Regions from separate parts of the Kitasatospora sp. NPDC097643 genome, predicted to be linked through region 4. Evidence: riboswitches for the same ligand, from Rfam matches in the RefSeq annotation. Region 4 holds a riboswitch; each other region holds the start of a gene.
What was found. Region 4 has a riboswitch for cyclic di-AMP ahead of ABTY15_RS33060 (LysM peptidoglycan-binding domain-containing protein). Riboswitches for the same ligand answer to the same signal wherever they lie in the genome.
Positions count from the first base shown of each region.

Region 1: another riboswitch for cyclic di-AMP. It lies ahead of ABTY15_RS05125 (M23 family metallopeptidase); the one in region 4 lies ahead of ABTY15_RS33060 (LysM peptidoglycan-binding domain-containing protein).
Region 2: another riboswitch for cyclic di-AMP. It lies ahead of ABTY15_RS15485 (C40 family peptidase); the one in region 4 lies ahead of ABTY15_RS33060 (LysM peptidoglycan-binding domain-containing protein).
Region 3: another riboswitch for cyclic di-AMP. It lies ahead of ABTY15_RS23290 (M23 family metallopeptidase); the one in region 4 lies ahead of ABTY15_RS33060 (LysM peptidoglycan-binding domain-containing protein).

Region 1 is NZ_JBEOSA010000005.1:22,511-30,014, reverse strand. It holds gene ABTY15_RS05145 (SpoIIE family protein phosphatase) at 1-1,926, opposite strand, end outside; gene ABTY15_RS05140 (TetR/AcrR family transcriptional regulator) at 2,065-2,634, opposite strand; gene ABTY15_RS05135 (alpha/beta fold hydrolase) at 2,690-3,517, opposite strand; gene ABTY15_RS05130 (YiaA/YiaB family inner membrane protein) at 3,680-3,970, opposite strand; cyclic di-AMP (ydaO/yuaA leader) riboswitch at 4,189-4,347, shown strand; gene ABTY15_RS05125 (M23 family metallopeptidase) at 4,360-5,199, shown strand; gene ABTY15_RS05120 (hypothetical protein) at 5,322-6,206, opposite strand; gene ABTY15_RS05115 (sensor domain-containing protein) at 6,451-7,194, shown strand; gene ABTY15_RS05110 (hypothetical protein) at 7,311-7,504, shown strand, end outside.
Region 2 is NZ_JBEOSA010000020.1:33,985-41,488, forward strand. It holds gene ABTY15_RS15465 (glycosyltransferase family 4 protein) at 1-190, opposite strand, end outside; gene ABTY15_RS15470 (glycosyltransferase 87 family protein) at 433-1,848, shown strand; gene ABTY15_RS15475 (hypothetical protein) at 1,845-2,906, opposite strand; gene ABTY15_RS15480 (C40 family peptidase) at 3,056-4,102, opposite strand; gene ABTY15_RS15485 (C40 family peptidase) at 4,331-5,479, opposite strand; cyclic di-AMP (ydaO/yuaA leader) riboswitch at 5,490-5,643, opposite strand; gene ABTY15_RS15490 (C40 family peptidase) at 5,915-6,958, opposite strand; gene ABTY15_RS15495 (NYN domain-containing protein) at 7,159-7,504, opposite strand, start outside.
Region 3 is NZ_JBEOSA010000037.1:36,774-44,277, reverse strand. It holds gene ABTY15_RS23305 (MFS transporter) at 1-247, opposite strand, end outside; gene ABTY15_RS23300 (DUF2470 domain-containing protein) at 435-1,154, shown strand; gene ABTY15_RS23295 (APC family permease) at 1,188-2,726, opposite strand; gene ABTY15_RS23290 (M23 family metallopeptidase) at 3,109-4,095, opposite strand; cyclic di-AMP (ydaO/yuaA leader) riboswitch at 4,098-4,278, opposite strand; gene ABTY15_RS23285 (MFS transporter) at 4,593-6,125, shown strand; gene purB (adenylosuccinate lyase) at 6,148-7,504, opposite strand, start outside.
Region 4 is NZ_JBEOSA010000072.1:6,247-13,750, forward strand. It holds gene ABTY15_RS33050 (FtsB family cell division protein) at 1-405, opposite strand, end outside; gene eno (phosphopyruvate hydratase) at 573-1,859, opposite strand; gene ABTY15_RS33060 (LysM peptidoglycan-binding domain-containing protein) at 2,160-3,092, opposite strand; cyclic di-AMP (ydaO/yuaA leader) riboswitch at 3,097-3,265, opposite strand; gene ABTY15_RS33065 (cytochrome P450 family protein) at 3,476-4,774, opposite strand; gene ABTY15_RS33070 (SDR family NAD(P)-dependent oxidoreductase) at 5,052-5,486, shown strand; gene ABTY15_RS33075 (nucleoside triphosphate pyrophosphohydrolase) at 5,502-6,530, opposite strand; gene mfd (transcription-repair coupling factor) at 6,602-7,504, opposite strand, start outside.

The DNA of each region.
Region 1 (7,504 bases), on a different contig from region 4:
CGGCAGGTCCAGCTCGACGGCCTTCGCCCCGGCGACCCGCACCGGCGCCGGGTGCCCGGCCCGGGCGCCGGCCAGCGCGCCGTCGGCCGGGTCCAGGGTCAGGTAGAGGCAGGTCGCGAACAGGTCGGTGTCCAGCTCGGCGAGCAGCCGGCTGGTCCGGGCCAGCGTGGCGGCCGGGTCGTGGCCGTCCGTCGCGTACGCCCGCAGGCCGCTGCGCAGCTGGCCCATCACCGCGGTCGCCTCGGCGTTGTGGCCCTGGACGTCGCCGATCACCACCCCGATCCGGCCGTCCGGCAGCTTCAGCAGGTCGTACCAGTCGCCGCCGATCTGCATGCCCTCGGTGCTCGGCAGGTAGCGGGCGGCGCTGGCGATCCCGGGCAGCCGGGGCAGGGTGCGCGGGAGCATCGCGCGCTGGAGCTCGGTCGCGCGGTGGAGATGGGTGTCGTAGAGCCGGGCCCGCTCCAGGGACTGCGCGAGGATCCCGGCGAACGCCGAGTACAGCGTGCGGTCCTCCCGGCTGAACGACCGCTCGGTGGCGAAGGTGATCAGGCAGGAGCCCACCTGCCGTCCGGAGGCGATCAGCGGCAGCACCGCCCAGGCGGCGGGGGTGAGCGGCCCGCCGTGCCCCGCGGTCCGGCCCGGTTCGCTGAACAGCGGCGCGGAGCGGGTCAGCGCGTGCTGCATCACGCCCTCGGACAGGTCCGCCAGCCGGGTGAGCTCGGTGCGGCGCGGCCCGCCGTACACGGTGTGCGACACCGGCAGCAGCCGGCCCTCGTCCACCAGGTCCAGCACGATGCTGGCGGCGCCGAAGGCCGGGCGGGCGACGTCGGTGACGGCGGTGGTGACGTCCCGGACGGTCACCGCGCGGGACAGCGCCCGGGTGAGGGCCAGCAGCAGCGCCGTCCGCGCCCCGGCCGCGGAGCTCTCCTCGCCCTGCTGCTCCGCTTCCGGCGGCGGCTCCCGGTCCGCGAACAGGCCGGCGATCCGGACCGGGCGGTGGTGGGTGTCCAGCATCACCTCGCCGGTCTCCTCGATCCGGGCCACCCCGCCGCCCCGGCGCAGCACCCGGTACGCGATCCGGTACCGGCCGCCCGTCGCGAGCGCCTCGGCGAGCGCCGCCTGCACGTCGGGCAGGTCCTCGGGGTGGACGATCCGGTCCAGCTCGGGGGCGGAGCCGTCCGGGGTGGCGGCCTGGCCGGTGACCCTGAAGGCCTCGGCGTCCCAGTAGCTCTCCCCGGTGACCAGGTCGCGCTCGAAGGCGCCGTGCCCGGCGGCCCGCACGGCCAGCGACAGCATCGGGTGGGCCAGCCCGGCGGCGCGGGTCTCCGCGCCCTCCCGGGGCGGCGCTGCCGGGCCCGGCGGGGTGCGCGGCTCGGCGTGGCCGAGCAGGTGCGAGATCCGGTGGGCGCAGGCGTCGCCGATGGTCTCCAGGACGTCCAGGTCGCGCCGGGGGACGGTGCCCCGGTGGGCCAGCGCGAGGGCGAGCACGCCGACCGGCCGCTCGTCGACGATCATCGGCAGGGCGATCACGGCGACCATCCCGGTGCCCATGCCGACGTTCCGGTTGGGGTAGTCGACGCTGGTGTGCTCGGGGGAGAGCAGGTACGGGCGGCGCAGCCGCAGGGCCATCGCGGCGGGCAGGTCGCCGGCCGGATCGACGACGCCGTAGCGCTCGTGGACCCAGTCCGGCAGCCCGTGCGAGGCGGTGAGCCGGAGCATTCCGGCGGAATCCAGCAGGTAGAGCGCGGAACCCTCGCCGGTGATCCAACTCGGGCCCTCGGCCAGGACGGTGCCGAGCAGTTCGGCGGCGCTGGTGCAGCCGAGCAGTAACCGCACGCAGCGCATGGCACTGCGGGCCGTGGGACTGCTGCGCGGCGTCCGGCCCTCGTCCTCGGCCGGGGGAAGCCACGGCGAGGTCAGGTCCATCGGATACCCGGCCTTTCCGCTCCGAGGGGGTGGGTGCCCTAGGGGTGCCCCAGCGGGCACTCGGTTCTTAACACCTTATTTCTTATGCGGATCAATGGTGACCCGGCCGTCCCACCGGCACCGGCGTCCGCCCTCCGCTCAGGGGGAGGGCCAGCTGTGGAGGCCGTTGGTGAGGAGCGTGATGAGGCGGGTCTGGGTGGTGGTGAGGTCCTCGGCGAGCTGGAACGCGCCGGTGATGGAGAGGGAGGCGAAGCCGTGGGCGAGGGAGCGGACGGTGCGGGCGGCGTGGATCGCCTCGGGGCCGTCGAGGCCGTACTCCCGCAGGACGGCGATGATCACTCCGACCAGCCGGGTCGCCGCGCGGGTGAGGTCGTCGTCGGGCTGCGGGGCCTGGGGGAGGGCGTTGTAGCGGTGCGGGTGTTCGGTGGCGTACGCGTGGTAGGCGCGCAGCACGGCGGCGACGGCGTCGTCCCCGCTGCGGCCGACGGCGGCCTCGGCGAGCCGGTCGGCGAGCTCCTCGGTGACCCGGACGGCGATCAGCCGGCGCAGTTCGGCGAGTCCGCCGCTGACGTGCTTGTACAGCGAGGGGGTGGCGACGCCGGCCCGGGCGGCGACGGCGGCGAGGGTGAGGGCGTCGGTGCCCTGCTCGTCGATGAGGGCGAGGGCGTGGTCGACGACCTGCTCGGGGGTGAGGCCTACGCGGGGCATGGTGTCGGGTTCTCCGTGGCAGCGGTGGTCGGGCGAGTCGGGCGGGTCCGGCGGGTCAGCCGAGTTCGGCGAGGAAGGGCAGCAGGGCCTCGGCGGTGGCCTGCGGGTTGTCGGCCATCGGGTAGTGCCCGGACCCTTCGATCATCACCTTCCGCGCCTTGAGCGCGGCGGCCTGCCGGTCGGCGACCAGTTCGGGCTTCGGGAAGTCGGGGTCCTTGCTGCCCATCAGGACGAGCGCCGGGCAGTGGACGGCGGCGCTCCAGCCGATCGGTGCCGAGTCGCCGCGCACGTGGCCGCGGATGGCGGTCTTGCGGCCGGGGGTGCGCATGGCGGCGACGAGCCCGTTCACGTACGCGTCGAAGTCCGCGGGCTTGGCACCGGGGTAGGCCATCTTGCGGTGGTAGAAGCCCCAGAAGGCGGGCCAGTGGACGAGCATCGTGCCCATGGCGTGGACGACGCCGCGCATGAGGGCGTTCGGCGGGAGGTTCTCGACGAAGGCGTCGAGGAGGACGATGCCGGCGACCCGCTCGGGGGCGTCCCCGGCGAGCTTGACCACGGTCGCGCCGGTGTAGGAGTTGCCGACCAGGACGGCGCGGTCGATGTCGAGGTGGTCCAGCAGGGCGAGGACGTCGGTGGCGATCGCGGCGGGGGAGTAGTCGTCCCAGACGATCGAGGACTCGCCGAAGCCGCGCAGGTCCATGGTGATCACCCGGCGGCCGGCGGCCGTGAGCAGCGGGTGGAGGTGCCGGTAGGCGGCGCGGGTGTCGAGCATCCCGGGGAGCAGGACGACGGGGGCGCCGTCGCCCTGCCGGGTGTCGTCGTAGGCGATCCGGCCGCCGGGGACGTCGAGGTACTGGGTGGCGGGGGTGCTGGTGCCGTTCATGGTGGGCCTCCTCGGTCCGCCGGGGACTGTCATCGGCGGTGCTGCCGATAGCCATAAAGCTAAGGCTAATAGCCTTAGCCGTCAAGCCATCGACCCGAAGTCGATCCTGCTCGTCGCGACCCGCTCGGGCGCCCGGACCCGCTCAGACGTGCTCAGACCCCCTCAGACCCCCTCGACCTTGAACGGGTCGTGCTCGCTGAGCAGCTTCTCCAGCCGGGCCTGGTCCACCCGGGTGACCATCTCGTTGGTCTCCTGCCGGTCCCGCACCACCTTGGCCAGCGTGAACGAGGAGGTGACGGTGTAGAGCAGGCCGATCCCGAGGAAGGCCCGGGTCCAGCCGCCGACCGGCAGGTAGGCGATGCCGACAGCGAGGGCACTGCCGGACAGGGCGAAGGACAGGACGGCCTGGATGTAGTACGCGGCCGTGGTGCGTGTCTGCATCGGTGCGCTCATGCCGCCAGGATGCGGTCGGCCAGGTCGCCGACACATGAGTACGGGTACTCAGATAAGGGGTCGTTCGTTGACGCCCCATCGTGCGGGGTGGTGCCGGTGAGGGCGGAGGGTGCGGCGAAGGGTGCGGCGAAGGGTGGGCCGATGGCTTGGAATCAGGGCGCCCTAGGATTAACGTTTGATAACGCAGCGCGGTCGTCAACGCCGTACCCAGACGGCACCGTGCGCCGTCGCCTAATCCCGCCGGCCGGCCTCCGGGCAGGTCAGGGAGCCGGGGAACCACGTTCCTTGGGGTGAATCGGCGGGGCTCCGGCCCGGCCGTAGGAGACCTTCCTGCTCCGAACCCGTCAGCTAACCCGGTAGGCGCGAAGGAAGGAAAGGAGCGCGCCTCCGTGGCGTCGACGCACACCCCGGCACACCCCGCCGGCCCCGCAGCCGGTACCCAGCTCCTCGACCACCCCGCGCCGGACGGGCCCGAGGAGGGATTCCCGGGCCCGGAGGCCGAGGCCAACCGCCACCGGATGCCGCGTCAGACCCGCGGGGCCTCCCCGCTGCTCGGCGTCACCGCGGTCGCCGCCACCCTGGGCGCGACCGGCTTCGCCTCCGCCACCCCGGCCGCCGCGCCCGCCGTCGAGGCCCCGGACGAGACCCCGGTCGCCCTCTCCGCCGACCCCGGCCTCGCGCTCGCCGCCCGCATCCAGCTTCAGGCCGACAGCCAGCGCACCGCCGCCGAGGAGAGCGCCCGCGTGCAGGCCGCGCAGGAGGCCGAGGCGAAGGCCGCCGCCAAGGAGGCCGAGGCGAAGAAGGCCGCCGAGGACGCCGAGAAGGCCAAGGCCGCCGCGCTCACCCTGCCGTTGCGCGACTACTACCTCTCCGCCCACTACGGCCAGAGCGCCCGCTACTGGGCGCACCTGCACACCGGCCTGGACTTCGCCGCCGACACCGGCACCCCGGTGTACGCGATCGGCCAGGGCACCATCACCTCGGCCGGCTGGGCCGGCGCGTACGGCTACCGGATCATCGAGACCCTGCCCGACGGCACCGAGATCTGGTACAACCACCTCTCCGCGATCAACAAGGCCTCCGGCAAGGTCGCCTCCGGCCAGCAGATCGGCAAGGTCGGCGCGACCGGCAACGTCACCGGCCCGCACCTGCACCTGGAGGTCCGCCCCGGTGGCGGCGCCCCGGTCGACCCGGAGACCTGGCTCCAGCAGCACGGCCTCAACCCCTGACGCGACACCCCCGCACGACGAGGACCCGCACGACGAGGACCCGCACGACGAGGACCCCGAACGGCGACACCCCCGAACGACGAGGGCCCCGGCCCGCCCCACGGCGGCCGGGGCCCTCGCGCTCACTCCTCCGGCGGCAGCTGCGCCAGGTACGCGTCGATCTCCTCCTGCCCGGGCTCCGGCGCGAGCTCCGGGAACTCCTCGATCAGCAGCCGCGGCAGCCCCGGTACCGTCCACTCCCCGCACAGCACGAGCGCCGCCTCCGCCGCCGCGTCCTCGAACTGCCCGAAGTCCCCGGCCAGTTCGTCCGGCATCGGCCGCCCGAGGGCGGTCAGCTCGGCCAGGTTGCGGTAGCTGCGCCGCATCAGGCCCTGCTCCAGCAGTCGGCGCGCGCCGTCGGTGGCCATGCCGACCGAGAGCACCCGGGCCGGCCCCCACCCCTGCTCGTCGATCTCGTCCAGCCAGCCGGTCGGCACCAGTGCGGCGAACGCGGCCAGCCGCTCCTCCTCCGCGAGTGCGCGGAAGCCGGTCAGCCAGTCCCGTACCGCCGCGCCGTCCGCCCCGTCTGTGAGGTCCACGTCGTGCGCGTGCAGCAGCAGGGCGTACAGCCGGGGCCAGGTGACCAGGTCGGCGCGGCGCAGCAGCCCGGCGGCGACCTCGCCCTGCCACTCGGCCTCGGCGTGCAGCCGCTCCTGGCGCTTGGCGTTCAGCCGCCGGGCCGCCCGCTGGTGGTCGATCAGCAGTCGGACCGCCTCGCCGTACGCCAACGGGTCCTCCTCCGGCGCGGGTTGGACGTACAGGTGGAGTCGTTCGTACAGCAGGTGCTCCACCGCGTTCGAGGTCAGCTCGGGCCAGCCGTCGTGCATCCTGCCCCCGCCCAGCTCCAGCAGCGCCAGCACCGTGCGCAGCGGCGCCTCGGCCACCGGGGTGCGGCCCTGCTCCGCCGCCCAGGCGAGCAGGTCGGCGGCCCTGGTGCGCGGGGCGAGCCGCAGGTCTTCGTCGTTCATAGCCCGAACGGTAACCGCTGGTCGCGGGTGGGGTCGGCAGCCTGGTCCCGGTCCGCGTCACCGGCCCGCGCCCGGCCGTCCGCGAGCACCACCGAACCCCGGGCGCCGTCGACCGACCGGGGGGTTAACCCCACCCCCGGTCCGGCAGCGCACCGGATGCCCTCCGGCCCGCGGTTCCAGAAGACTTGAGGACGTCAGCAGGCGAGGACAGCAGCAGCCGAGAACGAGGGGCCGAGGCCGGAACATGAGCAGCATCCAGCACGCGCAGGACCGCGACCGGGACGCCTTCGGCGGGTACGGCCGTGACGGGTACCCGGGCGCCCGGGTGCGCCGGACGGAGCAGCCGCCGGCGTTCTGGCGGGCGCCGTTCTCCGCGCACCACTACCGCGAGCTCGGCTTCCTGCTGACCGGCCTGCCGGTGGCGGTCGCCGGCTTCAGCGTCGCGATCACCCTGTTCGCGCTGGGCGTCGGCACCTTCGTCACCGTCCTCGGCCTGCCGATGCTGGCCGGGCTGACCGCCGCCGGCCGCGGCTTCGGCCGGCTGGAGCGGGCCCGGGCGCGCGGCATGCTGGCCCTGGACGTGCCCGGTCCGGCACCGGTGCGTCAGGTCCGGCCGGGCGGCTGGGGGGCGATCACCGCGCGGCTGGCGGACGCGGCGGGCTGGAAGGGCGCGCTGTACCAGGTGCTGATGTTCCCGTGGGCGGTGTTCGCCTTCTCGGTGTCGCTGGTGTTCCTGGTGCTCGGCTGGGCGATGGCGCTCTACCCGGTCTACCACTGGGTCTTCCCGACCTACACCTCCTGGCACGGGTACCGGGTCTTCGACTTCCGCGACAGCGACAACGTCCGGCACGTGTACGACGTCCAGGGGGTCTGGCAGATCGCCGGGGTCTCGCTGGCCGGGCTGCTGATCGTCCTGCTCACCGCGCAGCTGGTCCGCGGCCTGACCAAGGTGCACCGGGTCGCCGTCCGGGGCCTGCTCGCCGGCTGACCCGCGCCCGCCGCTCAGCCCGCCCGAACCGGCCCCACCCGGCCCCACCCGGCCCCGTCCGCACTCCGGATCCGCTCCCGAGTGCGGACGGGGCCGGGCCGTGTTCGGATGGCCGGGTGTCCGCCGAAACCCCGGCCGTGACCCCGGGCGTCCTGGTCACCTCCCGCCCGCTGGACGAGTACTGCGGGCTCTTCGGCCTCACCCGGGCCCGGCTCGCCGCCCTGCCCGGACCGCTGCTGGACTGCCCGGGCGGCGCCGCCGGACTGGCCGCCGAGGCGCGCGGGCTCGGCTGCCGGGTCATCGCCGTCGA
Region 2 (7,504 bases), on a different contig from region 4:
TCGTCCGGTCGCGGATGACCGGGAACGGCTGCTCGGCGTCGAACCGGGCCACCTCGCTGCCGTCCCGCCAGGTCGAGGCGTACACCACGATGCTCCCGGCGGGCTGACGCACAGCCATGTTGTGCACGAAGGCCTGGATGCCGCCGGGGCGCGGCGGGAAGTCATTGGTGACGATCAAGGTTCTGTGCATCAGGCCACGGCTCGCTCGGTCGGGGGGTGCGCGGTGTACCGCTGGGTGATCCGTACGATAGGTCAACACCATGACCCGCCGGGAACGGATCCGCGCACGGCAACCGTTCCACCCCCGGGTCAGTCCTAGAACCTAGGCGGCCGACGGCGGCCCGGCCCGCAGTGCCGCGCCCGCCGTCGACGGCCCGGGCGTCCGTCGCGCGGCGCCTCCGGTGGGACGTCCGAGACGAACGAGGGAGCGCAGTGGAGTTGGCCCCGGCCACCGAGTCCGGTTCACCCAGCGGCGCCGCCGGCTCCGGCCAGGCGCCGGCCGCCCGGCCGGAGCCGGGCCGTGCCCCCGGCCGCCCGTTCGGGGCGCTCGCCGCGCTCGGCACCACCTGGCTGGCCACCCGGGCGGTGCTGGTGCTGCTGATGACCGGCGTGGTGAAGGGGCCCGGCGGGGACATCACCGCCGACGTCTGGATGATCTACCACGCCTGGTACGGCGTGCTCCAGACCGGCACCTTCCCGTTCGACGACGTGACCTGGCAGTACCCGCCGGGCGCCGCCCTGGTGATCCTGCTGCCGGGCCTGCTGCCCTGGTCGTACCTGGTCTCCTTCTGGGTGATCTGCGGCGTCGCCGACGTCGCCGCCACCGCCTTGCTGGTCCGCACCGGCCTGCGCCGGGGCCGGGCGCTGACCGGCGCCTGGATGTGGGTGGTCGCGGTGCCGCTGCTGGGCCCGATGGTCTACAACCGGCTGGACATCATCGTCACCGCGGTCGCGCTGGCCGGCCTGCTGGCGCTGATCCGCCGCCCGGCCGTCGGCGGGATGCTGCTGGGCCTGGGCGGGATCATCAAGGTCTGGCCGCTGCTCGGCCTGATCGGCACCCCCTCCGGCCGCCGCACCCGCCGTTCCTGGACGCTCGCGGCGGCCACCGCCGTCTCGGTGGGCTTCCTGCTCGCGGCCGGGATGAACGGTGCCTTCGGCTTCCTGGCCTTCCAGAAGGACCGCGGCATCGAGGTGGAGTCGCTGGGCGCGCTGCCGCTGCACTTCGCCCGGCTCGCGGAGGCCTGGGACGGCAGGGTCACCATGAACTACGGTTCCCCCGAGATGCTCGGGCCGTGGGTCACGGTGATCAGCAAGGTGATGATGGTCGGCACCCTGGTCGGCTTCGCCTGGCTGCTGCTGTGGCGCTTCACCGCCAAGCGGCGCAACGCGGCCACCATGTACGACGCGGCGCTGACGACGCTGCTCATCTTCACCGTCACGAGCCGGGTGATCAGCCCGCAGTACCTGGTCTGGCTGATCGGCGTCGCGGCGGTCTGCCTGACCGTGCGCGGCAGCAGCCAGCGGCCGGTGGCGGTGCTGATCCTGTTGGCGTGTCCGCTGACGCTGACCGAGTTCCCGCTGATGTTCAGCCGGATCCTCGCCAGCGAGCCCTGGGGCGTCACCGTGCTGAGCCTGCGCAACCTGCTGCTGCTGACCGCCACCGTGGTCTCCTGCGTCCGGCTCTGGCGCTCCACCCGGGGCCCGGCGCAGCTGCCGCCGACGGTGGTGCTGGCCACGCCGGAGCCGGTGCCGGCGGGCGCCTACCCGGTGCGTCCGGGCATCGCGTACGAGCAGGACCTGCTGGACGGCATCGACCGGCCCGGCGCCCCTGCCGAGCAGCGGCGTTAACTCCCCAGTGCCTTGACCTCGCCCCGCCAGAGCCGGGTGAACTCGGCCGTTCCCGGGCCCAGTTCGGCCCGCAGCAGCCGGTCCAGCCGCTGTTCCCGGTCCTCGCCCCCGCCGTCGGCCGCACCGACCGCCCGGTAGAGGGCGACCAGCCGGTCGGGGCCGTAGCGGCGGGCGATCAGCTCGCAGGCGAGCCAGGCCTGTTCGTAGGCCTGGGCGATGCCCTCAGCGCCCGCGGCGAAGTCCCGGTCGGCGGGCAGCGCGGTCGGCAGCCGGCCGGCCGCGACGTCCCGGGCCAGCTCGGGGGCGATCTGCTCCGGGCGGCGGCCGGACCCCCGGTAGGCGGTCCAGTCGGCGACGCCCTCGGAGAGCCAGAGCGGCGTCCAGGCCCGGGTGTCGGCCCTGGTCGCGACGTGGGTGGCCTCGTGGGTGACGACCACCTGGCGGCCGAAGTCGCTGAGCCGCCCGTACGCCTCGGGGTTGACCAGCACCCGGTCCGCCGGGGTGTGCCAGGGGGCGCCGGGGGCGGCCACGGTGACCGCCGCCATGCCCGTCCAGCCGGCCGGGTCGGCCTCCAGCAGCCGGGCGAACTGGGCTTCGGTGGCGGGCAGTTCGAGCAGCAGCCGGCCCGGCCAGGCGCTGCCCCAGACCTCGCTCACCGCCGCGGTGGCGCGGTCCGCCACCGGGACCAGGCCGGCCGGGTCGGGGCCGTCCGCGAGGCCGAGCACCAGGCAGTGCGCGCCGGGCGCGGACCGGACGGGGCCGAGGTCCCAGAGTGCCGGGGGCCCGCCGGCGCTCTCCTCCCGCTCGACCCGCCAGCCGCCGTCCGCCCGGGCCAGCGTGATCCGGCGCGGGTACACCACCGGGTCCCCGTCGTACCCGGCGATCCGGACCGCCAGATCGGCGGCGACGGTCAGCCGCTCCGGCGTGTCGGCCCCGGCGAGCACCAGGTTGCGGTACCCGGCCTCGGCCGGCGGCAGCCCGGTGGTGGCCGCCAGCGCCCGCGCCCGGGCGTCCAGCAGCGCCGCCACCTCGGCCCGCCGGTCCGCCCCCGGCCGCACGGCGGTCGCGGTCGGGACGGCCGGCGGCAGCGACAGCTGGGCCAGCCCGCCGACCGCGAGCAGCAGCGCACCGCGCCGGGACAGGCCACGGCGGGCCGGCGCACGGCGGGGCGGGCCGGCGGGGTCGGACGGGATCGGGCCGGTCGGGCTCAGAGCCGGACCACCCCCGCGACCGGCATCGCGGTGACGCTCTCGTAGCGGACCTTGGCGCCCGGGTACGGGGCGTGCACGATCACCCCGCCGCCGGCGTACATACCGACGTGGTGCATGTCCCGGTAGAAGATCACCAGGTCTCCCGGCCGTGCTTCGGAGAGGCTGACCCGCTGGCCGGCGGACGCCTGGGCCTGCGAGGTGCGCGGCAGGGTCACTCCGGCCTGCCGCCAGCTGTAGTACATCAGACCGGAGCAGTCGAACGCGCGGGGCCCGGTGGAGCCGTAGACGTACGGCGAGCCGATCATCTGCACGGCGGCGGCCAGCGCGGCCGCACCGCGCTCGGAGGCGGGCGGGGCGGTGCCGAGGTCCAGCCGGTCGGTGCCCCGGGTGGCGCGCTGCTCGGCCTCCCGGGCGTCCTGGGCCGCCAGCCGGGTGCGCTCGGCGACGTCCAGGCTGTTGAGCAGCTTCTGCGCCTTGGTCAGCCGCTGCTGGATCTGCTGCTTGCTGTCGGCGAGCGAGCGGCGGGCCTGCTCCAGCTCGGCGAGCTTGGCGGAGGTCTCGGTGCGGCGCTGGTCGAGCCGGCGCTGCCGGGTGACCAGCTCGTGCAGGGTCTCCTGCTGGCGCTCGGCGGCCTGGTCCAGGGTGCGGGCCCGGGTCAGGTAGCCCTCCGGGTCGCTGGCGAGCATCAGCTGGACGGTCTGCGCCATGCCGCCGGCGCGGTACTCGGCGCCGGCCACCGTGGCGAGGTCACCGCGCAGCTGGTTGAGCTGGTCCTGGGCGACGGCGATCTCGCCCTGGAGGACGGTGGTCTCAACCTGGAGCCGCTGCTGGGCGTCCTGCGCGGCGTTGTACCGCTCGGACGCCTGCTCGGCCTCGTCGTAGAGCTGTTCCACCTGCGCCTTGACGTCCTTGCGGCTCGGCCCGTCCGGCGCGCCGGGGGCGGCCTGGGCGGTGCCGGCCGTGGTGACGCCCAGGGCGGTGGTCGCGGCCGCGGTCAGCACCAGCGCACGGGCGAGCAGTTGGGAACGGCGGTGCACGGGCATGGCGGCAGCGGCTCCAATCCTGCGGTGCGGCCCCGCGGCCGCACCGGAGCGGGCGGCCCTCGAGCGGGAGTCCGGTGGCAGACGTTAGCGAGTCCGGGCAAGTGAGTCCAAACCCCTCCAGGACCGAATATTTGATCCGCAATCGGACATCTGCCCGGGCCGCCGGGAAAAGCCGCAGGCCCGGGCCTTCACGGGGAAGGTCCGGGCCTGCGAGGGCCTGAGCGGGAATCAGACCCGCACGATGGAGGACAGCGGCATGTTGGAGACCGCCTCGTAGCGGACCACGGCACCGGGCTTGGGCGCGTGCAGCACCTGGCCGTTGCCCGCGTAGATCCCCACGTGGTGGGCGTCGCTGTAGAAGATCAGCAGGTCGCCGGGCTGGGCCTGGGAGAGGTCCGTACCGATCCGGGTGCCGGCGCCGGCCTGCTCCTGCGAGGTGCGCGGCAGCGACACGCCGGCCTGGGCGAAGGCCCAGCTGGTGAGGCCGGAGCAGTCGAAGGAGTTCGGGCCGGTGGCGCCGTAGACGTACGGGCTGTCGAGCTTGGAGGCGGCGTAGGACAGCGCGGCGGCACCGCGCGAGCTGCCGGGCGCCGGGGCCGGGGCGGGCTTGCTGGTGGCGGCCGGGGCCGGGGTGGACGGGGCGCTCAGGTCGGTGCGGTTGCTGTCGCGGGAGGCGCGGTCGGCGGCGGCCTTCGCGGCCTCGGCCTTGGCGGCGGCGTCCGCCTTGGCCTTGGCGTCGGCGGCGGCCTTCTCCTCGGCCGCGCGGATCGCCTGGCGCTCCTGCTCGGTCAGCGTGTTGAGCAGGTCCTGCGCCGCCTTCAGCTTGGCCTGGACCTCCTCCTTGGAGGTCTTCAGCTGCTGGGTGGTGCTCTCCATCTCGGAGAGCTTGCCCTGGGTCTCGTCGCGGACCTGGTCGAGCTTGCGCTGCTCGTCCTGGAGCTGCTTGAGCTGGCCCTTCTGGGTGCTGCCGGCCTGGTTCAGCGTCCCGGCCTGGTTGAGGAAGTTGTCCGGGCTGGCGGAGAGCATCAGCTGAACGGTCTGGGATATCCCACCGCTGCGGTACTGCTCGCCGGCGATCTCGGCGAGGCCGCCCTGGAGGTCGGTCACCTGCTCCTGCTGCCGGGCCAGCTGGTCCTGGAGGCCGCTGACCTGCTTCTGCAGCTGCTGCTGCTTCTCCTGCGCGGCGTTGTACTTCTCGGTCGCCTGCTCGGCCTGCTCGTTGAGCTGGTCGACCTGCTCCTTGACCTGATCCTTGGTCGGCGTCGGGTCGGCGTGGGCGCCGGACTGCGCGGAGAGGGCGACGGCGGCGGCCGCCACACCGGTCAGGATGGAGACGCGGGCACGGCCGGCGGGCTTGGGACGACGATGGGACGCCACGAAGGCGGACTCCTTCTTCCTGCGTCCGCCTACCGGGTGAGCTGACGGGTTCGGGCCGGAAGCATGCCCTACGACGCCTCACGGCCGTTCCAGCGGCCGACCTGGCGCCGATTCACCCCGGAGGAACGTGGTTCCCCGGCTCCGCTCCACAGCGCCCCCGACTGCTGGGCTCCCCTGTCGGCCAGGCACTGGGCCTGCCCCGCTGCTTCACGAACTCGGCGGTACCACCGCCGCCACCCGGGCTGGGTGATCGACAGTGCGGTGGTTCGAAGCACGACCCTAGTAACTGAACCGTGATCCGTTCAAATCCTTGTCAGAAAAATGACGTAAGAATACCCAAGTTCTTTTGTGAAGATGACCGCTGGTGATCGTCGCCCTACACGGAGCTGATCGAATCACCGGGCCGGCCGGGAAGCCCCGGAATCTGCCGGTCCGTCAGACCCGGCGGATGGTGTTGATCGGCATCGCGTCGGCCTTCATGACCTTCACCACGTCACCGGTGTGCGGCGCGTGCACCACCATGCCGTTGCCGATGTACATCCCGACGTGGTGCCGGTCGCTGCCGTAGATGACGAGGTCGCCCGGCTGGGCCTGGTCCAGCGAGGGCACCCGGGTGCCGACGTTGCCCTGCTCCTGCGAGGTGCGCGGGAGGGAGACGCCGGCCTGGCCGTACGCCCAGACCATCAGGCCCGAGCAGTCGAAGGTGGACGAGCCGGTGGCACCCCACACGTACGGCGAGCCCTGCTTGCTCATCGCCTTGGCGACGGCGACGCCCGCGTAGCCGCTGGCCTGCGGCAGCGGGCCGAGGTCCGGGCGGTCCGTGCCGCGCGAGGCACGGTCGTCCTGCGCCTGCTGGGCGCGCAGCGCGGCCCGCTCGGAGGCGCTGAGCGAGTTCATCAGGTCCTGCGCGGCCTTCAGCTTCTGGTTGACGTCCGCCTTGGCCTGGTTCAGGTCCTTGGTGGTGGAGTCGAGCGAGGCGAGGACGGCCGCGGCCTCGGCCTTCTCCTGGTCCAGCCGGCGCTGCTGGTCCAGCAGGCCCTTGAGCGCCTCGGCCTGGCTGGCGCTGGCCTGCTGCACGCTGGACGCCTTGTCCAGGTAGCCGGACGGGTCGGAGGAGAGCATCAGCTGGACGGACGGGTCGATGCCGCCGGTGCGGTACTGCTCGCCCGCCACCGCGGCCAGGCCGGTCTGCAGCTGGGTCATCTGCTCCTGGCTGCGGGCCACCTGGTCCTGGAGCTGGTCGGCCTGCTTGCGGAGCTGGTCGGCCCGCTCCTTGGCGCCGTTGTACTTCTCCGCCGCCTGCTCCTGCTGCTCCTGGAGCTGGTCGATCTGCGCCTTCACGTCCTCCTTCTTGGGGGACGGCGACGGCGCGGCGTGGGCGGCGACCTGGGCGGAGAGGGCGACCGCGGTCGCAGCAGCAGCGGTGAGCACGGAGACCCGCGCGCGACTCGGCTGCTTGGGACGGCGGTGGGAGGCCAAGGGACCGGCTCCTTCTTCCATCGGCCTCACCCTTACGAGTGAGAATCCGGAAAATAGGTTTGACGCCAGACCCTAGTGAAGATCCAAGCATTCCGCCACTCCCCCGAAGGCGTGAACGCCACTTCCGCCAATGACTTCACCGGATCCCCACACGCCCGCAAACCAGGCGCTGACCAGGCGTCATTCCGTCGGGGCACCGGTCAGGGCCGTGCCAGCCGGTTCAGCAGCAGCACCGAGGCGACGGGGCGCGCACCCGCCTTCCGCACGCCCTCCGCGACCTCCCGGTCGGCGGACACCACCACCACCGGACGGCCCTGCGGCTCGGCCCGGACCAGACGCCGGATCAGCTCGTCCGCGGTCTCGCCGGTCCGGCTGAACCGTACCCGGACCCCGCGCGGCGGCGCCATGATCACCGGTACGTCCAGGTCCTGGCCGTCGAACACACAGGTGACCTCCGCCTGCGTGCGCTGGGCCAGCATCGCCAGCCCGCCCAGCAGCCGGATCCGCTGCTGCTCCAGCGGCAGCGTCGGATAGCCGGTCTTGGTC
Region 3 (7,504 bases), on a different contig from region 4:
GGTTGCCGACGACGAACAGGCCCATCAGCCCCAGCAGCATCCCCTTGCGGGGCGCCCTGGTGCCGAGGACGGTGAGCAGCGGGCCGCCGACCACGACGCCGAGCGCATAGCCGGAGATGAGCAGGCCGGCGGTGGGGATGGAGACCGAGAAGTCGCCGGCGACCTCGGGCAGCAGGCCCATGATCACGAACTCGGTGGTGCCGATGCCGAAGGCGCTGATCGCCAGCGCCAGGAGCGCGAGGGGCATGAGGGATCGCTTTCCGAAGAGACTCGTTGCATGCGCAACTACCAGCGTCGACAATACGACCGAACGACGAATACTTGCAAGCGCTGCCTATCCCCCAAAGCAGCAATCCCTCACGCCCACCCTCGCCACTTGCCACACCACCCCACCCCCATTAGGTTAGGCTCACCTAACTTCCTGGAGGTCCACCATGAGCCAGCCCGCCGGCGACACCGACGCGCCCGAGCCCACCCTCGCCGAACGGCTCCTCGGCCTGCTCGCCGCGACCTCCTCCCTCACCGTCCGCACCGGCGGCGAGCACCACGACCTCGACACCCCGGTGTCCGTCCACGGCTCCCGGCTGCGGCTGCGCGCCCCGCTCGACGCCCCGCTCACCGCGGCCGCCGCCCGCGCCACCGACCCGCTCCCGGTCGTCCTGGACGTCACCGACATCGCCCCCGTGGCCGTCCGCGACCGGGTCCGCGCCCGCCTCACCATGGCCGGCCGGCTGCACCTGGCCCACCTCGCCGACGACGGCCTCAGCGTCCACCTGCACGTCGACGTGGCGCACGCCGTCCTCGCCACCCCGTACGGGACCGGCGCCTTCACCGCCGCCGACCTCGCCCTCGCCGGCGCCGACCCGCTCGCCCGCTACGAGGCCGCCCTGCTCACCCACCTGGCCGACGACCACGCCGAGGAACTCGCCCTGCTCACCCGGCTGCTCGACCCGGCCCTGCTCGCCGGACAGCCGGACGTCCGCCCGCTCGCCCTGGACCGCCACGGCCTGGTGCTGCGCCTGGACCACCCGCACGGCCACCGCGACGTCCGCCTGGTCTTCCCCGAACCCGCCGACGGCACCGACGAGTTCGGGCAGCGCATGCACGACATGCTGACCGCCGCCCGGCACGCGCTGCCCGCCCACCGGCACTGAACCGACGGACGGGCAGCCACTTCTGACTCGACGTCAATTCCGCTCGGCGGCGTCCTCCAGAATGATCCGCCCCATCCGCGCGTACCGCTCCGGCCGTCGGCTCCGCATGGTCAGCGCCAGCGCGATCCCGGCCAGGAAGGCCCCGATCACCAGGTACGGGATCAGCCGGAACAGCAGCGTGTCGGCCGCCGCCCCCGCCGCGGCGTCCTTGTTGAGCACCAGCAGCACCACCACCCCGGCCATCGCCACCCCGCCCACCAGCGGCGCGACCAGCGTGCGGAACCAGTGCCGGGTCTCGGGGTGCCGGCGCTGCACGTGGAAGTACCCCACCACGGCGAACGAGCAGAGCGTCTGCACGATCAGGATCGCCATCGTGCCCAACAGCGCCAGCAGCGAGTACAGGTGCACGTACGGGTCCATCCCGGCCGCGAGGAACGCCACCACCAGGCAGACCGCGATCCCCGACTGCACCACCGAGGCGACGTACGGCGAGCCGTACCGCGGGTGGGTGCGGCCCAGCGCCGGGTGCAGGAAGCCCTCCCGCCCGATCGCGTACAGGTAGCGGGCCGCGCACTGGTGGAAGGCCATCGCGCAGGCGAACGAGCCGGTGACGACCAGCCATTGGAACACCTTGACCGCCCAGGCCCCGAGGTGCGCGCCCAGCGGGTCGAAGAACAGGTTGTTCCCGTCCTTGCCCGCCACCGCCCCGCTCGCCAGGTCGATCGCGTGCTGGACCCCGTTGCCGGAGACGATCATCCAGGACACGAAGACGTAGAACAGGCCGACCCCGACCACCGAGATCAGCGTGGCCCGCGGCACCACCCGCTTCGGGTCGCGCGACTCCTCGCCGTACATCGCCGTCGACTCGAAGCCGACCCAGGACCAGAACGCGAAGAACAGCCCCAGCCCGGCCGCCGCCGCGCCCGAACCGCCCACCCCCTTCAGCGCGTTCACCGGGTTGACCGCCTCGCCGACGATGCCGTCCGGCCCGCCGCCGGAGAACAGCACGGCCAGCGAGACCGCGCCCAGCACACCGATCTCCAGCACCAGCGCGACCCCGAGCACCCGCGCCGTCAGGTGCAGGTCGAACCAGGCCATCACCCCGATCGCCGCCAGCCCGAACAGCGCGTACCAGCCCCACCCGAGGTCCAGCCCCAGCTGCGTCCGCACCAGCCCGCGCAGCGAGTACGCGAAGAAACCGATGATCGAGGCCTCGAACACGATGTACGCGAGCACCGCGAGCAGCCCGGAGGCCATCCCGGCCACCCGGCCGAGCCCGTGCGAGATGTACCCGTAGAACGCCCCGGCCGCCGTGATGTGCCGGGCCATCGCCACGTACCCGACCGAGAACACCGTGAGCACCACGGTGGCCACGATGTACGCGGCGGGCGCGCCGACGCCGTTGCCCTGCCCGACGATGATCGGCAGGTTGCCGGTCATCGCCGTGATCGGGGCCGCGGTGGCGATCGCCATGAAGACCACCCCCACCAGGCCGACCGAGTTCGCCTTCAGCCGGTCGACCCCACCTCCCCCGGTCCGCTCACCGGTCGTGTCCCCGCTCTGGACGGCCATGCGGCCTCCTCCGTGCGCCGTGGCTGTGCCGCCCGCCGGAGAGGCCGGGCGCTGACTGCCCGACAGCATCGGGGTGGGGCGAAAACCGTCGCAAGGAACAGATCGTCAGACAAGTCGGCGCGGAAGTTGACGCCCTGTTCGGTTCGGATCCACCCGCTGTTCGGACGCGGCGCCCCGGAACCCCGGAGCCGCCCCCGGAAACGAAAGCGGCCGGCCCGGCTCGCGACGGAGGTCTCGCGAGCCGGGCCGGCCTGGGCGTGTCCCGCGCCCATGTCCACTGGTGCGGCGATCACCCGGTCAAGCGGTCACCCGACATGACCATCCCGGGAGGTCGTTCGCCCCGCATCAGCGGTAGTCCCTATGTGTTTCCCGACCCCAGGGGTCAGAGCGCGACGCCGTGCGCCCGCAGGTAGGCGACCGGGTCGATGTCCGAGCCGTACTCCGGACCGGTACGGATCTCGAAGTGCAGGTGCGGGCCGGTCACGTTGCCGGTCGCACCGGAGAGGCCGATCTGCTGGCCGACGGTGACGGTCTGACCGATGGTCACACCGATCACCGAGAGGTGCGCGTACTGGGCGTAGTGACCGTCGGCGAGCTTGATCTCGACCTCGTTGCCGTAGGCGCCGCCGTTGCCGGCCTTCACCACGACACCGTTGGCGACCGCGCGCAGCGGGGTGCCGGTGGCGGCGACGAAGTCCTGGCCGGTGTGGTGGCCGGAGGCCCACATGGAGCCCGCGACACCGTAGGCCTCGCCGAGCACCGGGTGGGCCAGCGGGGCGACGAAGCCGGAGGTGCTGGCGGCGGCCGGGGCGGCGGTCACGGCGGCGGCCGGCTTCGGCGCGACGGCGGTCTGCACCTGGGTCTGCACCGGGGCGGCCGGCTTGGCGGCCTCGGTCTTCACCTGCGGCTTGACGGCGGGTGCGGCCGGCTTGGCCGGGGCGGCGTCCGAGGACGGCGCGGCCGGGGCCGCGGCCTGGTGGCCGGCCAGCGCGAGCTGCTGACCCGGGAAGATCAGGTTCGGGTTGGCGCCGACGACCTCGCGGTTGTGCTCGTACAGCGCCTGCCAGCCGCCGTCGACCTGCTTGGCCTCGGCGATCTTCGACAGGCTGTCACCGCTGACGACGCGGTAGCTCTCGTGCGCCTTGGCGGCGGCCGGGGCGGCCGGGGCGGCCGGAGCGGCCGGCTTGGCGTCGACGCTGGTGGCGCCGGTCCAGCTGGAGGTGTGCGCGACCGGGGCGGCCGGGGTGGTGTGGGCCGAGGCGCTCATCGCGGTCACGAGCGGAAGGGCGAAGGAGACGCCGGTGACGGCGGTGGCGATGCCGATGCGGGCGGCGCGGGGCAGGGTGATACGACGAGCCTGAGCAGGCATGGAAGTTTCCTCTCCGACGCCTGCGAGGTGAGCTGTCGGGTTCGGGCTGGAGTTCGCCCGGCCGCATGTGCGGCTTCACCCCAAGCCGGTCCTGGAATTCGGCACGTGAAAGCGCGTGAATTCCTGTCCGGCGACTTACCTGTGGGTCCCCCGCTCCTGCCGTACAGAGTTCGTTTCGAACCACCGGGCAGCGGCAGGACTCGGCGTTCCACCCGGTGGATCCGTCCGGGCTGGCCGGGCGGTCGCTGAACTAAAACCCATCCGTCCGGGTGAAGCAATGTCGATCTCCCGAATCCGCGTCGATTCCGCGGAATGCGGTGACGCTGCGGATGATCGGCTGCACAGTACGTGCACAATCCATTGACCCGGTGCCACTGATCCAGCACGCTGCGCCGAAACCGTCAGCGCAGCGCACCCGCTCGATCACGCACCGCGATCCACCGACACGCCCCCGGTGACCCTTGTCACGTCAGCCCCGTCGGGCGCAGGATCAGGCCGTGACCACCTCCGCCGCCGGCACCCTGCGCCTGGGCACCGCGCAGGGACGCTGGGTACTTCTGGCAACCGTGCTCGGCTCCAGCATGGCGATGCTCGACGGCACCGTGGTGAACGTCGCCCTGCCCCGGATCGGCACCGACCTCGGCGCCTCCCTCGCCTCCCTCCAGTGGACGCTCAACGCCTACCTGCTCACCCTCGCCGGGCTGATCCTGCTCGGCGGCGCACTCGGCGACCGGTACGGCCGGCGCCGGGTCTTCCTGATCGGCGTGGTCTGGTTCGCCGCCGCCTCCGCGGCCTGCGCCGCCGCGCCGACCATCGACGTGCTGATCGCCTCCCGCGCCGTGCAGGGCATCGGCGGGGCGCTGCTCACCCCGGGTTCGCTCGCCATGCTCCAGGCGGTCTTCCACCCGGAGGACCGCTCGGCCGCGGTCGGCCTCTGGTCGGGCCTGGGCGGGGTGTCGGCCGCGGTCGGCCCCTTCCTCGGCGGCTGGCTGGTGGACGGCCCCGGCTGGCGGTGGATCTTCCTGCTGAACCTGCCGCTCGCCGCCGCCGTCGTCGCGGTGACCTCCCGGTTCGTCCCGGAGAGCCGGGACGAGAGCGCGACCGGCCGCTTCGACGTGCCCGGCGCGCTGCTCGCCGCGCTCGCCCTCGGCGCCGTCACCTACGCACTGACCGCGGCCGGCGAGGGCCTGTCCCCCGGCGTCTGGCTCACCGGGGCGACCGGGGTGGTGCTCGGCATCGCCTTCCTCCGGGTGGAGCGCCGCGCGCCGGAGCCGATGCTGCCGCTCGGCCTCTTCTCCTCCCGGCTGTTCACCGCCGTGAACCTGGTCACCCTCTGCGTGTACGCGGCGTTCAGCGGCGTGTTCTTCCTGCTGGTGGTGCAGTTGCAGATCGTCGCCGGGTTCTCCCCGCTGGTCTCCGGGCTGGCGCTGATCCCGATCACCGTGCTGATGCTGGCCCTGTCGGCCCGGGCCGGGCGGCTCGGCAAGCGGATCGGCCCGCGGATCCCGCTGACCGTCGGCCCGCTGCTGTGCGCCGCCGGGGTGCTGCTGATGCTGCGCATCGGCCCCGGCTCCTCCTACTGGGTGGACGTGCTGCCCGCCGTCACGGTGATGGGCTGCGGCATGGTGCTGCTGGTCGCGCCGCTGACCGCGACCGTCCTGGCGGCCGTCGAGGTCCGGCACGCGGGCATCGCCAGCGGCGTCAACAACGCCGCCGCCCGCGCCGCCGGGCTGCTCGCCGTCGCCGCGCTCCCCGCGCTGGCGGGTCTGAGCGGCGACGCCTACCGGGTGCCGTCGGCCGTCGACTCGGCCTTCCACACCGCGATGCTGATCTGCGCCGGGCTGCTGGCCGGCGGCGGGCTGATCGCCTTCACCACCGTCCGGGGCAACGTGCTGGCGCCCGAGGACCACCCGGTGGCCGAGCCGGACTGCGAGTGGTGCTGCGGCACCACCCCGCCGCTCGACCCGGGCCACGTCCACACGCACGAGGGCCCCGCCACCGGAACGGCGGCAGGGCCCTCGGAGAGCTGACCTAGAGCCTCCGGCGATTGCGTCAGAGGATGTCGCCGGGCGCGTACTTGGCGGCCTCCGGGTAGGCGGCCGCGACGGCCTCCACCTGGCGGACCACCTCGGCGACCTGGGCGCCGGCCGCACCGGTGAAGGAGAGCCGGTCGGCCAGCAGCGCGTCCAGCGCGGCCCGGTCCAGCGGGATGCGCTCGTCGGCGGCCAGCCGGTCCAGCAGCTCGTTCTCCCGGGCGCCCGCGCGCATCGCCAGCGCGGAGGCGACGGCGTGCTCCTTGATGACCTCGTGCCCGGTCTCCCGGCCGACGCCCGCGCGCACCGCGCCCATCAGCACCTTGGTGGTGGCGAGGAACGGCAGGTAGCGGTCCAGCTCGGCCTCGACCACGGCCGGGAAGGCGCCGAACTCGTCGAGGACGGTCAGGAAGGTCTCCAGCAGGCCGTCGAAGGCGAAGAAGGCGTCCGGCAGCGCGACCCGGCGCACCACCGAGCAGGAGACGTCGCCCTCGTTCCACTGGTCGCCGGCCAGCTCGCCGGTCATCGAGGCGTAGCCGCGCAGGATGACGGCGAGGCCGTTGACGCGCTCGCAGGAGCGGGTGTTCATCTTGTGCGGCATCGCGGAGGAGCCGACCTGGCCCTCCTTGAAGCCCTCCGTGACCAGCTCGTGGCCGGCCATCAGGCGGATGGTCTTGGCCAGGCTGGACGGCGCGGCGGCCAGCTGGACGAGGGCGGTGAGCACCTCGAAGTCCAGCGAGCGCGGGTAGACCTGGCCGACGCTGGTCAGCACGTTGTCGAAGCCGAGGTGGCCGGCCACCCGGCGCTCCAGCTCGGCCAGCTTCTCGGTGTCGCCACCGAGCAGGTCCAGCATGTCCTGGGCGGTGCCGACCGGGCCCTTGATCCCGCGCAGCGGGTAGCGGGCGATCAGCTCCTCCAGGCGGCGGAAGGCGACCAGCAGCTCGTCGGCGATCGACGCGAAGCGCTTGCCCAGGGTGGTGGCCTGCGCGGCCACGTTGTGCGAGCGACCGGCCATGACCAGCTCGGAGTGCTGCGCGGCCAGACCGGCCAGGCGGACCAGCACGGCCACCGTGCGGTCGCGCACGTGCTCCAGCGACTGACGGATCTGCAGCTGCTCGACGTTCTCGGTCAGGTCCCGGGAGGTCATGCCCTTGTGGATCTGCTCGTGCCCGGCGAGCTCGCTGAACTCCTCGATGCGGGCCTTCACGTCGTGGCGGGTGATCCGCTCACGGGCGGCGATCGAGCCGAGGTCGACCTGGTCGATCACCCGCTCGTAGTCGGCGACGGCCTCGGCCGGCACCTCGACGCCGAGGTCCTGCTGGGCCTTCAGGACGGCGAGCCACAGGTGGCGCTCGAGGACCACCTTGTGCTCGGGG
Region 4 (7,504 bases):
CGAGTCCCAGATGCTGGCGTACCAGGGCGTGGCGGCCTTCACCGGGCCGGTGGCCGCGCCGACGGAGGAGGAAGCCGCGGCGGAGGCGGAGCCGGGGGCCGCGGAGGGCTGGGCGGCACCGGATGCGGCCGGGTCCACCGCGATGTACGGGGTCTCCCCCGGCATCGCGTAGTGCAGCCGGGCGCGGGCCTGCGCCTTGACGTACTCCGGGTCCTGCCAGCGGGCCTTCTCCCGGCGCAGCTGTTCGACCTGCTGCCGGGCGTGGTCGGCCTTCGCCCGCTGGGCGGAGATCTCGGCGCGCTGGGAGATGAACTGCCGCGTCGGGTAGGCGAGGATCGCCACCAGCGAGCAGAGCACCAGGACGAGGACGGTCGCCCGGCTCGTGAACCGGGGTCGGGCCGCCAAGCCCGGGATCCTCCAGCCTGCCATCTCCCGTGTCCCCTCCTGTCGCGACGGTGCCCCGCCGTCCACCCTACGGGGTGAACGGCGGGGCACCGGTCAGGCTTGCGCCACCTGGCGCGCTCGGCCCTCGGACGGACCGTACCGACTACTCCGCGGAGCGGCTGTGCTCGTTACTCCGCAGAGCGGAAGCGCGGGAAGGCGCCGCGGCCGGCGTACTCGGCGGCGTCGTCGAGGATCTCCTCGATGCGCAGCAGCTGGTTGTACTTGGCGACGCGCTCGGAGCGGGCCGGGGCACCGGTCTTGATCTGGCCGCAGTTGGTGGCGACGGCCAGGTCGGCGATGGTGACGTCCTCGGTCTCGCCGGAGCGGTGCGACATCATGCAGCGGTAGCCGTTGCGCTGGGCCAGCTCGACGGCGTCCAGGGTCTCGGTCAGCGAGCCGATCTGGTTCACCTTCACCAGCAGCGCGTTGGCGGTGCCGGTCTCGATGCCCTTGGCCAGGCGGGCCGGGTTGGTGACGAACAGGTCGTCGCCGACCAGCTGGACCTTGTCGCCCAGCTTGACGGTCATGGCCTTCCAGCCGTCCCAGTCCGACTCGTCCAGCGGGTCCTCGATGGAGACCAGCGGGTAGGCGGCGACCAGCTCGGCGTAGTACTCGATGAGCTCGGCGGCGGACAGCGCCTTGCCCTCGAACTGGTAGGCGCCGTCCTTGTAGAACTCGGAGGAGGCGACGTCCAGGGCCAGCGCGACGTCACGGCCGGGCACGTAGCCGGCCTTCTGGATGGCCTCCATGATGAGGTCCAGCGCCTCGCGGTTGCTGTCCAGGTTCGGCGCGAAGCCGCCCTCGTCGCCGAGGCCGGTGGACAAGCCGCGGTCCTTCAGCACGCCCTTGAGGGTGTGGTAGACCTCGACGCCCCAGCGGACGGCCTCGGAGAAGGACTCCGCGCCGATCGGGGCGATCATGAACTCCTGGATGTCCACGTTGGAGTCCGCGTGCGAACCACCGTTGAGGATGTTCATCATCGGGACGGGCAGGACGTGCGCGTTCGGGCCGCCCAGGTAGCGGAACAGCGGCAGGTCGCTGGCCTCGGAGGCGGCGTGCGCCACGGCCAGGGAGACGCCCAGGATGGCGTTGGCGCCGAGCGAGGACTTGTCCGGGGTGGCGTCCAGGTCGAGCATGGCCTGGTCGATCAGGCGCTGCTCGGTGGCGTCGTAGCCGACCAGCTCCGGGCCGATCTGCTCGATGACGGCCAGGACGGCCTTCTCCACGCCCTTGCCGAAGTAGCGGTTCTTGTCACCGTCGCGAAGCTCCAGCGCCTCGAAGGCGCCGGTGGAGGCACCCGACGGGACAGCGGCACGGCCGGTGCTGCCGTCGTCGAGGCCGACCTCGACCTCGACCGTGGGGTTGCCACGCGAGTCGAGGATCTCACGGGCTACGACGACATCGATGGACGGCACGAGGCATCTCCTTGCGGAAGCAGGGTCCGGCCGACGGTGGTGATGTCGGCCGGATGATTGCGGAGTCGTTACGACCAGAGCCTAACCGCCCGGGCTCCCGGGGCCACGTCGGCCTCGGCACCGTCTCAGCGTGTGGCCCGACTACCCACCGGTAGTTCACCTGGTTGTCCCACCGAAGTGGGCGAATCAGGGGCGAAGACGGACGAAGGGGTCCGGGTCCTGCCCGGAGTGGCCCCCTCGTCCGCTCGTCAGATCGCCAGGTCGTCAGTTCGTTCGCTCACCCGCCGGACCGGCGCGGGCTCAGCCGAGGTGCAGCACCTGGCCGGGCACGATCAGGTTCGGGTCGCCGCCGACGGTGGCGCGGTTGCCCTCGTAGACGGACTGCCAGCCGCCGGACACGCCCTGGGCGGTGGCGATGCCCGACAGGGTGTCGCCGGCCCGGACGGTGTAGTCGTGGCCGGCCTGCTGGGCGGCGGCGGGGGCCGCGGCGCGCGGGGCCGGGGCGGGCTGGGCCTGGGCGGCCTGCGGGGCGTACTGGGGCTGGGCCGCGGCCTGCGGGGCGTACTGCTGGTAGACGCTCTGGTGGCTGGTCCAGTACCAGGCGCCGTTGTTCTGGTACCAGAACACCTTGGCGTCGGCGTCCCAGCCGGCCTTGCCGGAGAAGCCCGGGGCCTGGGTCTGCGGCTGCGCCTGGGGCTGGGCGTACTGCTGCGGCTGGGCCTGCTGGGCGTGGGCCTGCGGCTTGGCCTGCTGCACCGGCTTCTGAGCCGGCTTCGGCTGGGAAGGCTGGGCCTGCTGGGCGGGCTGGGCGGCGGGCTGGGCCTCGGCCGCGGAGTCGACGGCCGCCGGGGCGCCGCCCTTCGACAGGCCGGCCTTCTGCGAGCAGACCGGCCAGGCGCCCGGCCCCTGCGAGGCCAGCACCTTCTCGGCCACCGTGATCTGCTGCGCCCGGCTGGCCTGGTTGGCCTGCGGCGCGTACGAGGTGCCGCCGTACGCCTTCCAGGTGCCGGAGGTGAACTGCAGGCCGCCGTAGAAGCCGTTGCCGGTGTTGATGCTCCAGTTGCCGCCGCTCTCGCACTGGGCGACCGCGTCCCAGGTGGAGGCCGGGGCGGCGGAGGCACCGGTGGCGGTGAGGATCGGCATCGCGAGTCCGACGCCGGCCACACCGGCGACGGCGATGGCCTTCTCGGCCTGGGTGCGACGACGGTGACGGCCAGTTCCAACGAACAGCATGAAGGGTCCCTCTCCGCACGCCTGCGAGGTGAGCTGTCGGGTTCGGACCGGGAGGTGGCCCGGCCGCCGGTGAGCGGAAACGATTCCGCTCGGGCGGCTTCACCCCAAGCCGTGGAGGACGGCAACAAACCTGGTTCCCCCGCCCCTGCCCAGGGTTCTGGTCGGTTTCCCGTGGCGCGGCGGGCAGGATTCGGCGTTCCGCGCACGAGGTCCGCAGCTGCGAACTCCACGGAGAGTAGACAGATCCTCAGAGCAATCACAAGCTCATATCACCGACATCACACAGAAATTACGGCCCGTGGTCGATCGCCTACCAACGGAGGCTGTTTGTCCGGATTGATGGGTGTTCATACCGGGGTAAGGAGAGCGTTGGCGACGCCCCGTCAGCGTGTCGGAGCGTCGGGGCGGGCGTGCGGCGAGTGGGTTTCCGGACTGAATTCGACCGGAAGTTCACGAAGCCCACGCATGATCAGGCCACCCCGCCAGCGCAGATTCTCCGGGCTTTCCGCCAACCGCAGATCCGGCAGCCGGGAAAGCAGCGTGGCCAGCGCACTCCGCCCCTCCAGGCGGGCCAGCGGAGCGCCGATGCAGTAGTGGATGCCGTGCCCGAAACCCAGGTGCGGATTGTCCGTCCGGGCCAGATCCAGGGTGTTCTCGTCCGCGAACCTGGCCGGATCGCGATCGGCCGCCGCCAGCACCACCAGCACCGGATCGCCCACCGGGATGTCCACCCCGCCGATCGACAGCGGACGGGTCGCGAACCGCCAGGTCGCCAGCTCCACCGGCCCGTCGTAGCGCAGGAGTTCCTCGATCCCGGTCTCCAGCAGCCCGGTCTCGCCGCGCGCCACCGACTCCTGGAGCAACACCCGCTGCTCCGGGTTGCGCAGCAGCGCGTACGTGCCGTTGCCGATCAGGTTGACGGTCGTCTCGAAGCCGGCGAAGAGCAGGATGAAGGCCATCGCCGCGGCCTCGTTCTCGGTCAGGTGCTCGCCGTGGTCGCTCGCCCGGATCAGCCCCGAGATCAGGTCGTCCCCCAGGTCCGCCCGCTTGCGGTGGATCAGCTCCAGCAGGTACGCCCGCATCCGCTTCACCGCCCGCCCCACGCCGCCGCGTTGGGCGCCGCCGTGGCCCGGCTTCGTGTGTCGCAGCATCATCCCGGCCCAGTCGCGGAAGTCGTCCTGGTCCTCGGCCGGCACGCCCAGCATGTCGCAGATCGCGTAGATGGGGAGCGGGAAGGCGAACTCGTGGATCAGGTCCGCCGAACCGCGCTGCGCGAAGCCGTCGATCAGGCGGTCCGTGAGCTGCTGCACGCGCGGCTCGAACTCCGCCACCCGGCGCGGCGTGAACGCCTTCGACACCAGGCGGCGCAGCCGGGTGTGGTCCGGCGGGTCGATGTTCAGCAGGTGGGTCATCAGGTCCGCCTGCCGCTCCCCCGGGATGCCCACCCGGCCGGTGCGGTGCGCCTGCTCGCTGTGGTGCGCCGGGTTCTTCGACAGCCGGCCGTCCGCCAGCGCCTGCCGGGCGTCCGCGTACCGGGTCACCAGCCAGGCCTCCACCCCGCTCGGCAGGGTGGTGCGGTGCACCGGGGCGTGCTCGCGCAGCCAGGCGTAGGCGGGGTACGGGTCGGCGGCGAACTCCCAGGTGAAGAGCTGCGGGGCGGCGGGGTCGGGCTGAACTGGCATGGGTCGACGGTATCCGGTGGGTCACCCGCCCCGGGGACGGCTCGGGGACGGCTCGGGGCGGGGTCGGTTCCCGGTCGGGCGCGGCTCGGACGCGGGTCGGGGCGGGGTCGGGCGCGGCCGGGTCGGGAAACCTCCTTGGACAGCTCTTAACCGTGCGGTGGGCGTGAGCCTGGTCACCTGCGGGGTAATCCCTGTTGCGGAGGGTCAGGACCTGCCTACGATCCTCCGCAGAAATCGTGGGCGCCGGTGCGGTGCCGCCCACAGGGAGGAGCGACCAATGAGGGTCAGCGGGGCAGTCGTCGTGATCGCGGTACTCGACGGCGGGTCGGGAGCCGACCTGGCCCGCCGCTTCGCCGCAGCCGGCGCCGCCGGAATGCTGATCGCCGACCAGCACGTCGGCGTCGCCGAGGACCTCGCCACCGAGCTCGACCGGACGGGCTGCCCCGTCGTCGGCGTCAGCGGGGACATCCGCCGCCCCAGCGACGTCGCGGCCCTCGTCGACACCGCCGAGAAGCACCTCGGACCGATCGACCTCTTCTGCGTCGCCGGCCCCGGCGGCGAACGGATCATCTCCCTCTCCGACCTGCCCGACCACCTCGACCTGGAGCGCCTCGCCGAACTCCTGGCCCTCGTCGGCGAGGCGATCGGCGAGGTCGTCCCGCCCGTCCCGCCGCAGCGGCACCCGGTCGAGCACACCGCCACGGCGGCCTGAGGCCGCCCTGCGCGGCTACTCCTCGTCCGGCTCGAGCCCCTCGGCCGCGCGCACCACGTCCCGGTAACCGCGCGCGGCCGAGCGCAGCGCGGCGTCCACGTCCACCCCGGCGTCGTGCGCCCGCTGCGCCACCGCGAGCAACAGCCTGCCCGTCGACTCCGCGGTCAGCTCCGCCGGCAGCTCGTACGGCTCGTCCGGCACACCCGCGAAGCCCGACCGGCGCACCCGCGACACCAGCTTCGCCGCGTACGCCAGCGAGGGCAGCCCGGCCGGCACGCCGTCCAGCACCGACTCGCGGTCCGTCTTCTCGGCCGCCTTCAGCCGCTCCCAGCTCGCCTCCACCTCGGCGGAGTCCCCGGCCTCCACGTCGCCGAAGACGTGCGGGTGCCGGTACATCAGCTTCTCGACGATGTCACCGGCCACGTCGTCGATCGAGAACGCGTCCGTCGGGTGCTCCTCGGCGATCCGGGAGTGGAAGAACACCTGGAGCAGGACGTCGCCCAGCTCCTCGCGCAGCGTCTCCCGGTCCCCCTCCTCGATCGCCTCGACCAGCTCGTACGCCTCCTCCACCAGGTACTTCACCAGGCTCGCGTGCGTCTGCTCGGCGTCCCACGGGCAGCCGCCCGGCGAGCGCAGCCGGTCCATCACCGAGACCAGGTCCAGCAGCCGCGCCCCCGGCAGGTCGTACGAACCCGGCAGCACCTCGATCTCCGGCACCTCGCCCGCGTGCTCCACCGCCAGCCGCGCCAGCGCGTCCGTCAGCCCCGGATCGCCGTCCGGGCCGCCCAGCCACACCGTCGGCCCGGCCTCCGCCGGCTGCCCGGTCAGCAGCCGCGCCAGCGCCGGCGCCGATCCGGCGGCCAGCACCTCCACCGCCACCCCGGCCTGCCGCACCGCGGCCAGCTGGGGGTGCCCGGCATCCCCCACCAGCACCCGCCCCGCCGACCGCAGCGCCTCCCAGGCCGGCCACGCCAGCAACCCGGGAGCCACCCGGTGGGTCGTGGTGAGCAGAATCAACTTCGCGCCCGGAACATTCGTCGTCACACCCCGAACCTACCCGCCGCCGTCCCGGAAGTCGGCCCCACCGGCTTCCGGGGCACGGCTCGCCGTCGGGGCTACTTCTTCGACCCCGCCAGGTCGTCGAACATCGCCGACAGGAACTCGCTGCACCAGCCCAGCAGCTCCCGGCCGACCAGCGGCTTGCCGCCGATCCGGCCCGTGCTCGGGCGCGGCACCAGCAGCTGCTGGGCCGCCGCCTTGACCTGGCTGCGCGGGTAGAGCCGGTTCAGCCGCAGCTGCTGGGACTCCCGCAGCTCCACCGGCCCGAAGCGGACGTTGGCCCCTTGCAGGGTGATGTCCGAGATGCCGCACCGCCGGGCGTACAGCCGCAGCGCCGCGACCAGCAGCAGGTTCTCCACCGGCTCGGGCAACTTGCCGTAGCGGTCGACGAGTTCGTCCCGGACCTGGGTGATGTCCGCCTCCGAGTTGACCGCCGCGATCGAGCGGTACGCCTGGAGCCGCAGCCGCTCGCCGGGTGCGTAGTCGTGCGGCACGTGGGCGTCCACCGGCAACTCGATCTTCACCTCCAGCGGCTCCTCCTCCGGCTCGCCGCCGCTCGCCAGCGACTCCCGGAACTCGGCCACCGCCTCGCCGACCATCCGCATGTAGAGGTCGAAGCCGACGCCCGCGATGTGCCCGGACTGCTCGCCGCCGAGCAGGTTGCCGGCGCCGCGGATCTCCAGGTCCTTCATCGCGACGTACATGCCGGCGCCCATCTCGGTGTGCTGGGCGATGGTGGCCAGGCGCTCGTGCGCGGTCTCGGTGAGCGGCTTCTCCGGCGGGTACAGCATGTAGGCGTAGCCGCGTTCGCGGCCCCGCCCGACCCGGCCGCGCAGCTGGTGCAGCTGGGAGAGGCCGAAGGTGTCGCCGCGCTCGACGATCAGGGTGTTGGCGTTGGAGATGTCGATGCCGGACTCGACGATCGTGGTCGACACCAGGACGTCGAACTCCTTCTCCCA